2 linked regions of the Archangium violaceum genome follow. The protein of the gene in region 1 interacts with the protein of each later gene in a pairwise test. Links are inferred from orthologs where the notes say so. Each region holds a gene or a part of one and is shown in the gene's direction. Other genes may lie near its edges.

The links.
Region 2: the proteins of glnD (region 1) and JRI60_RS44190 interact in binary tests that used the Escherichia coli proteins (3 or more experiments, as listed by UniProt). The link is inferred for Archangium violaceum from one-to-one orthologs.

Annotation. Positions count from the first base shown.
Region 1 is NZ_CP069396.1:6,865,942-6,869,484, reverse strand. The notes cover bases 242-3,478. They hold glnD ([protein-PII] uridylyltransferase), read left to right. Parts: upstream 242-584; coding sequence 585-3,278; downstream 3,279-3,478. Other genes in these bases: JRI60_RS27625 (TVP38/TMEM64 family protein), read right to left, coding at 3,282-3,478; JRI60_RS27635 (GNAT family N-acetyltransferase), read right to left, coding at 242-481. In the rest of the region: more of JRI60_RS27635, read right to left, coding at 1-241; more of JRI60_RS27625, read right to left, coding at 3,479-3,543.
Region 2 is NZ_CP069396.1:11,105,338-11,108,643, forward strand. The notes cover bases 174-3,173. They hold JRI60_RS44190 (P-II family nitrogen regulator), read left to right. Parts: upstream 174-1,499; coding sequence 1,500-1,847; downstream 1,848-3,173. Other genes in these bases: JRI60_RS44185 (bifunctional glycosyltransferase/class I SAM-dependent methyltransferase), read left to right, coding at 174-1,503; JRI60_RS44195 (hypothetical protein), read left to right, coding at 1,844-3,173. Outside these bases: more of JRI60_RS44185, read left to right, coding at 154-173; more of JRI60_RS44195, read left to right, coding at 3,174-3,306. UniProt on the Escherichia coli protein: P-II indirectly controls the transcription of the glutamine synthetase gene (glnA). P-II prevents NR-II-catalyzed conversion of NR-I to NR-I-phosphate, the transcriptional activator of GlnA. When P-II is uridylylated to P-II-UMP, these events are reversed.

The DNA of each region.
Region 1 (3,543 bases):
GGCTCGCGGTGACGAAGGTGCGCTGCACGGCGGCTCGCTGCCCGTGCTGGCCCGCCATCATGACGGACAGCGGCTTGTCGTTGCCCTGATTGATGAGCCCCCACCCCTGGTGCACGCCTCGCGTGGCACAGTGCTCGCGCACGGCGTCGAACAGGGCCCGCACCACCCCGGTTCCCCTCGCATCGGCGGCCACGCGCAGGTCGCCGCCATTGAAGAGCTCGGCGGGCCGTAGCCGTCCTCCGGCTTCCACCATGCGCCGCTCGATGCGTGCGTGCGCGAAGCCCACCAGTCGCTCTCCTCGCCAGGCGAGCACGTCGAAGCCGCTCCCTCCCAGCGAGAGCCAGGCGCTGGCGCGTTGCTCGCCCCGCTGGATGACGAGGGGCAGCGCGCCGCCCATGGCGGTCTCCGCCTGCAGCCGGCGCACCTGGGCCCAGTGTTCATCCGCGGAGTCGGTGAGTTGGATGCGGAGGGGAGACGTCACGGCGGCGGCCTCCTTATGTGGCGGTCCAAATGCGGTCAAGACCACAACACCCGGGCGCATCTCGTGACGGCCCATCCGCCGCCACTGCGCTAGAACCTCTCTCATGAGCGTCCCGTCCATCCCGTCGCCGCCTCCGCCGACCCACCGCGAGGTCCTCGGCTCGCTCCCCGAGCTCCCCCCCGGCGGTCCCGAGAACCGCCTGGCTCGCGCCCGCGACTACCTCCGCGACGCTCACGCCCGTGTCGAGGCCTTCCACCGCGAGGGCGCCGCCGGCCTGTCCACCTGCCGGCTCCTCTCCGCCGCCACCGACCGCCTCATCCACGGGCTCTTCACCGAGCTCGCCGCCGAGCTCCACGCGCCCCCCGACCTCGCCCTCGTCGCGCTCGGCTCCTACGGGCGCCGCGAGCTGTCTCCCCACTCGGATCTGGACCTGCTCCTCCTGCGCGGGCCCGACGTCTCCGAGGAGGCCGTGGCGCCTCTGGCCCGTGCGTTCCCCACGCTCCTGTGGGATCTCAAGCGCGCCGTTGGTTGGAGCGCCCGCGCCCCCGAGGAGTGTCTCCGCGCCGCCGACGCCGACCACACCGTCCGCACCGCGCTGCTCGACTCGCGCTTCCTCACCGGCGACGCCGCCGTCTTCTCGCTCTTCTCCGAGGACGTCCTCCCCGAGCTCCTCACCCTCCACGCGGATGCCTACATCCAGGACAAGGTCCAGGAGCTGCGCTCCCGCCGCGAGCGCTATGGTGACTCCGTCTTCCTCCTCGAGCCCAACCTCAAGCAGGGCGATGGTGGTCTGCGTGATCTCGAGACGGCCCTGTGGATCGCCCGCGTGCGCTTCCGCACCCGGGGCCTCACCGGGCTCCTGCAGCAGTCCATCCTCCCCGGCTCGCAGGTGACGCGCCTCAAGGCGGCCCGCGACTTCCTCCTGCGCATCCGCCACCACCTCCACTTCCTGCGCGCACGCAAGGAGGACCGGCTCACCTTCGACCTCCAGGAGGAGGTGGCGCGCTTCCTCGGCTACCAGCAGGGCCCCGTGCTGCCCGTCGAGGCCTTCATGCGCGACTACTACCTGGCCGCCCACGCCATCCGCCAGGCCGCCGATGCGCTCATCTCCCGCTGCGAGGAGCTCAGCCACGCTCGGAAGCTCGCCCTCTCCGAGCGCCGGATCGGCGCCTTCAAGGTGTTCCGCGGCAAGCTCACCCTGTCGGATCCGAGCCTCTTCACCCGCGAGCCCGCCTCCATCCTCGACTTCTTCCGCACCGCCGAGGAGAACGGACTGCCCCTCTACTCATGGGCCCGCGCGCAGGCGGTGCAGGCCCTCCCGGCGCTGGAGGCCGCTCGCGCCACGCCCGCCGTGTCCGCCGCCTTCAAGGCCCTCTTCTCGCGGCCGGGCACTCGCGGCGAGCTCCTCTTCGAGCTGCATGACGCGGGGGTGCTCGGCGCCGTGGTGCCCGAGTTCGGCCGCGTCACCGCCCACCACCAGCACGACCTGTACCACGTGTACACCGTCGACGTTCACACGCTCTTCGCCGTGCGCCGCCTCTACGCCCTGCGCGCCGGAGACCTGGTGGAGCAGGAGCCCGAGCTCTCCCGCGAGATGCGCGACCTGAAGGATCCGCTCCCGCTCTACCTCGGCATGCTCCTGCACGACGCGGGGAAGGGGATGGGCGGCAACCACTCCGAGAAGGGCCGGCAGTTGATGGTGGCCCTCGGCGAGCGCCTGGGCCTCTCGCCCCGCCAGCGCGAGGTGGCCGAGTTCCTCGTGAAGGACCACCTGGTGATGAGCCACACCGCCCAGCGCCGGGACTTGAGCGACCCGGCCCTCATCGCCGACTTCGCGCGCCAGGTGGGCGACGTGGAGAAGCTCACCTGCCTCTACCTCCTCACCTGGGCGGACATCAGCTCGGTGGGGCCTCGCATGTGGACGGGCTGGAAGGCCCAGCTGCTGCGCGAGCTGTACGACAAGGCCCGGGCCTACCTCGTCGGCACGGCGGCCCCCTCGGGCGCGCCTCCCTCCGAGCGCGTCCGCGAGCACTTCCATGCGCGCTGGTCCCGCGTGCTCGGCGAGCCCCGGGCGCGCGAGCTCGGGCAGGTGCTCCCCGAGCGGTACTTCCTCGGGACGGATCCGTCGCGCGCCACGCTCCACGGACGGCTGCTCGCGTGTGCCCGGAGGCGGCCCCTGGCCGCCGCCCTGCGCCACCACCCCGAGGCCGGCTACAGCGAGCTGTCCCTCGCGGCCCGGGACAGGCCCGGTCTGCTCTCGCTGTTCGCCGGCGTGCTGTCCGCCCACCGCATCGACATCCTCTCCGCGCGCATCGTCTCCACCTCCGATGGGCTCGCCCTGGACGTCTTCGACGTGCGGCCTCCGCACGGGATGCTGCTCGATCGCTCGCGCTGGCGCATGGCCCGGACGGACCTGATCCGTGTCCTCACGGGCCAGGCCACCATCGAGGAGGTGCTGCGGCGCCGCCGCCCGGGCTCGCTCCTGCAGCGGCCCCTGCCACCCGTGGCTCCCAAGGTGACGGTGGACAACCGCGCCTCCCGGGACTTCACCGTGGTGGACGTGGTGACGCAGGACCGGGTCGGCCTGCTGCACGCCATCTCCTCGGCCCTCACCCGCGCGGGCGCGCAGATCGCCGTCGCCAAGGTGGCCACCGAGGCCCATCGCGCGATGGACTCGTTCTACGTCACCCGCCAGGGCGCCAAGGTCGAGGGTGCCCCCGACGAGGCCGCGCTGGTGGGGGCGATCACCGAGGCCCTGGAGTCCCTGGAGCGCGAGGGCGCGGAGACCCGCGCGTGAGCCTCACGGACCGGCGGGCGGCAGCTCCTGGAAGGTCGACAGCGCCGGCTGGCCGATCCGGCCCTTCGCCGCGAGCGGCGGGTGACGATGGGACTCCCGTGGCTGGGACTGCTCGTCCTGGCCCTCCGACGGCTCCTCCTCGTTGAGCTCGTGGAAGATGCGGCGGCCGAGCAACGCGCCCAGCACCAGCGACACCACCATCCCCACGCCAGACACCACCGTCGCCACCGTGTGGCCCTGCGCCAGGCCGCTGCCGAACTGCGCG
Region 2 (3,306 bases), 4.2 Mb from region 1 along the record:
CGGGACGCGGGCGCGCCCGCTCCGTGGCGAAGGGGCCAGAGTGCCCCGGGAGGACGGGTGGGTCAATCTTCACCGCCTCGCCCGGATGCCCTCCTGCCACGCACTGTTCATCCGCCCGCGCACCCGCGCCCGCCGTGTGGTAGTCACGCGGGCGTGAGTCAGTCTCCGTCCTACGTCATTCCCTTCACCCCCGCGTCCGCCCCGGCCGCCTCCCGCTTCGCCCACTCGCTCGCCGCCCGGGGCGCCGAGGTCATCCTCGCCGGAGAGGGGCCGCTGGATGCGCCCTCCGGGCCGAACGTGCACGTGCTCCAGGGGCTGTCCGGCAAGGGAGCGGCCATCCGCGCGGCGCTCGGCCGGGTGACGGGCGACATCACCGTCCTCCAGGACGCGGACACGGCCTATTCGCTGGAGTCCTGCGAGGCGCTGTGCCGCCCCATCCGCGAGGACGCGGCGGACGCGGTGTTCGGTAGCCGGCGGATGCCCGCGCGGGACGCGGAGGTGCTGGCGGACCGGGCCCTGGGTCACGTCACCCGCTTCGTCACGGACGTGTCGCTGACGGATCCGCTCTGCGGCCAGCGCGCCTTCCGCACCGAGGCGCTCAAGTCGGTGTCGCTCACCAGCGATGATGACTCGGTGGACGCGGAAATCGTGGTGAAGCTGGCGGCGCAGCTCTTCCGGCTGGCCGAGGTGCCGCTGGTGCTGGACACGGCGCCGCACCAGCCGCTGGCCTCGCAGCTGGCGCGGCTGCGCACGCTGGTGCGCTACGCCACCGTGCGCAACGACGCGGACAACCAGCACGAGGGCTACAACACGCTGGAGCGCATGGACGGCGCCAGCAACTACAACGCGTGGCTGGGCCAGCGCTTCCGCGAGCACCTGGGCCGGCGCGTGCTGGAGATTGGCGCGGGCATCGGCACCATCACCGAGCAGTTGGAGCCGGGGCTGGAGCTGCTCATCGCGCTCGAGGTGGACCGCTTCTACGTGGACCGGCTGCGCAACAAGTTCCGCGGCAGGCCGCACGTGCGGCCGTACCTGTCGGACGTGGCGCTGGCGGACTGGGAGTCGCTGAAGGCCGAGCGGCTGGACACCATCGTGCTGTCCAACGTGCTGGAGCACATCCCGGACGACGCCTCGGCGGTGCGGCGCTTCCGGCAGATCCTGCCGCCGGGCGGCCGGGTGGTGGTGCTGGTGCCGGCGCTGCCGCAGCTCTTCGGGGCCATCGACGAGGCGGTGGGGCATTACCGGCGCTACACGATGCCCGGCCTGCGCTCCGTGCTGGAGGGCAATGGCTTCGAGGTGGAGCGGCTCGAGTGGATGAACCTGGTGGGGATTCCGGGCTGGTTCATGAACAGCCGGGTGATGCGCCGCCGCTCGGTGCCGAAGTTGCAGCTCAAGGTGTATGACCGCATCGCGCCGTTCTTGGCGCGGGCCGAGAGTCAGGTGAAGCTGCCCCTGGGAATGAGCCTCTTCGCGGTGGCGCGAGCCACTGGAGGTACCGCATGAAGAAGATCGAAGCCATCATCAAGCCGTTCAAGCTGGATGACGTGAAGGACGCCCTGCACGAGGTGGGGGTGCTCGGTCTCACCGCGGTGGAGGTGAAGGGCTTCGGTCGGCAGAAGGGCCACACGGAGCTCTACAAGGGCGCCGAGTACGTGGTGGACTTCCTGCCCAAGGTGAAGGTGGAGGTGGTGGTGGACGACGACATGGTGCAGCGCGTGGTGGACGCCATCGTGCGCGCGGCGCGCTCGGGTCCCGACGGGAAGATTGGCGACGGGAAGATTTTCGTCCTGCCGGTGGACGAGGCCGTGCGCATCCGCACGGGGGAGCGCGGTAGCGACGCGCTGTGAGTGCCCTGCCCTCGCGAGCACCGCGCGCGGTGTACGCGGTGCTGGTGGCGCTGTACGTGCTGCTGTTCCCGTATCACCCGGGCCTGCGCTCGCCCAACGAGCTGTGCCGGTTGTGGCAGACGCGCGCGCTGGTGGAGTACGGGACGCTGGACATCAACCGCGCCCTCCAGGACTTCGGCTACGTGGGGGACCTGTCGGTGAAGGACGGAAGGTACTACCCGTCCAAGGCGCCCCTGCTGTCCTTCGCCGCGGTGCCCGTGTACGCGGTGCTGCGCTGGTGGGGCGGTGGCTTCCTGTACGCCGTGCCCGAGGTGCCGCTCGTCTTCTTCAGCCGGCTGTTCCTCACCGTGCTTCCCACGCTGTTCATGCTGTGGCTCGTGCGCCGCTTCCTGCGAGCGTACCTGTCCCCGGCGGTGGCGGACGCGGTGACGGTGACGTACGGGTTGGGCTCGCTGGCATTCAGCTACTCGCTGCTCTTCATGAGCCACCAGACGACGGCGGTGCTGCTGTTCGGCGGCTTCTACGCGCTGTGGCGGCTGGCGCGCGGCGAGTGGCGCGAGCGGGGCTACCTGGTGGTGGGCGCGTGCGCGGGGGCCACGGTGGCCGCCGAGTACACCGGTGCGCTGGGCGTGCTCGGGCTGGTGCTGTACGCGGTGCTGACGGTGCTGTGGCGCGAGGAGCCGATGCGCGCGCGGTGGGTGCGCCTGGGACGCGGGGCCGCGCTGGCCACGCTGGGGGCGCTGCCCTTCGTGGTGGGGCTGATGCTGTATCACCAGGCGGCCTTCGGGCATCCGCTGGAGAGCGGGTACAAGCACCTCAACGACGCGGCCTACCAGCCGTGGCACCTGGGCGGCTTCCTGGGCATCCGCTATCCGGATCCGCGCGCCTTCGTCCTCTCCTTCTTCTCGCCGCTGCGGGGGCTGTTCACCCTGTCGCCCTTCCTGCTGCTCGCGCTGCCCGGAGTGGTGGTGATGCGGCGCGAGGCGCGCACGAGCGGGGAGATGCGGGCGCACCTGTGGCTCGTGGTGGCGCTGCTCGCCGGGTACACGTACTTCACGTCGTCCTTTTCGTATGACTCGTGGGGCTGGACGACGGGCCCGCGTCACCTGACGGGACTGGTGCCCTTCCTGCTGCTGCCCGTGGGCCTGCTGCTGGAGCGGCTGCGGACCGGGGGCCGGCTGGCGCTGCTGGGCGCGAGCGCGGCGCTGTGCACCGCGTCCCTCGTGTTCACGGGCGCGGCCACCTTCGTCAACTACATCCCCGATGACGTGTCCAACGCGTTCCTCGGGCTGGCGGTGCCTCTGTTGAAGGACGGCTACCTGCCGCCGAGCCTCCCGCAGTTCATGGGGCTCGGGAACCCCGCGGCCGGCGTGCTGCTCGGACTGTCACTGCTCGGACTGGCGGGGTGGGTCTTCGTGCGGCTGGTGTGGCTCGAGACGCGTGTGCCCGGCCCGGTCCC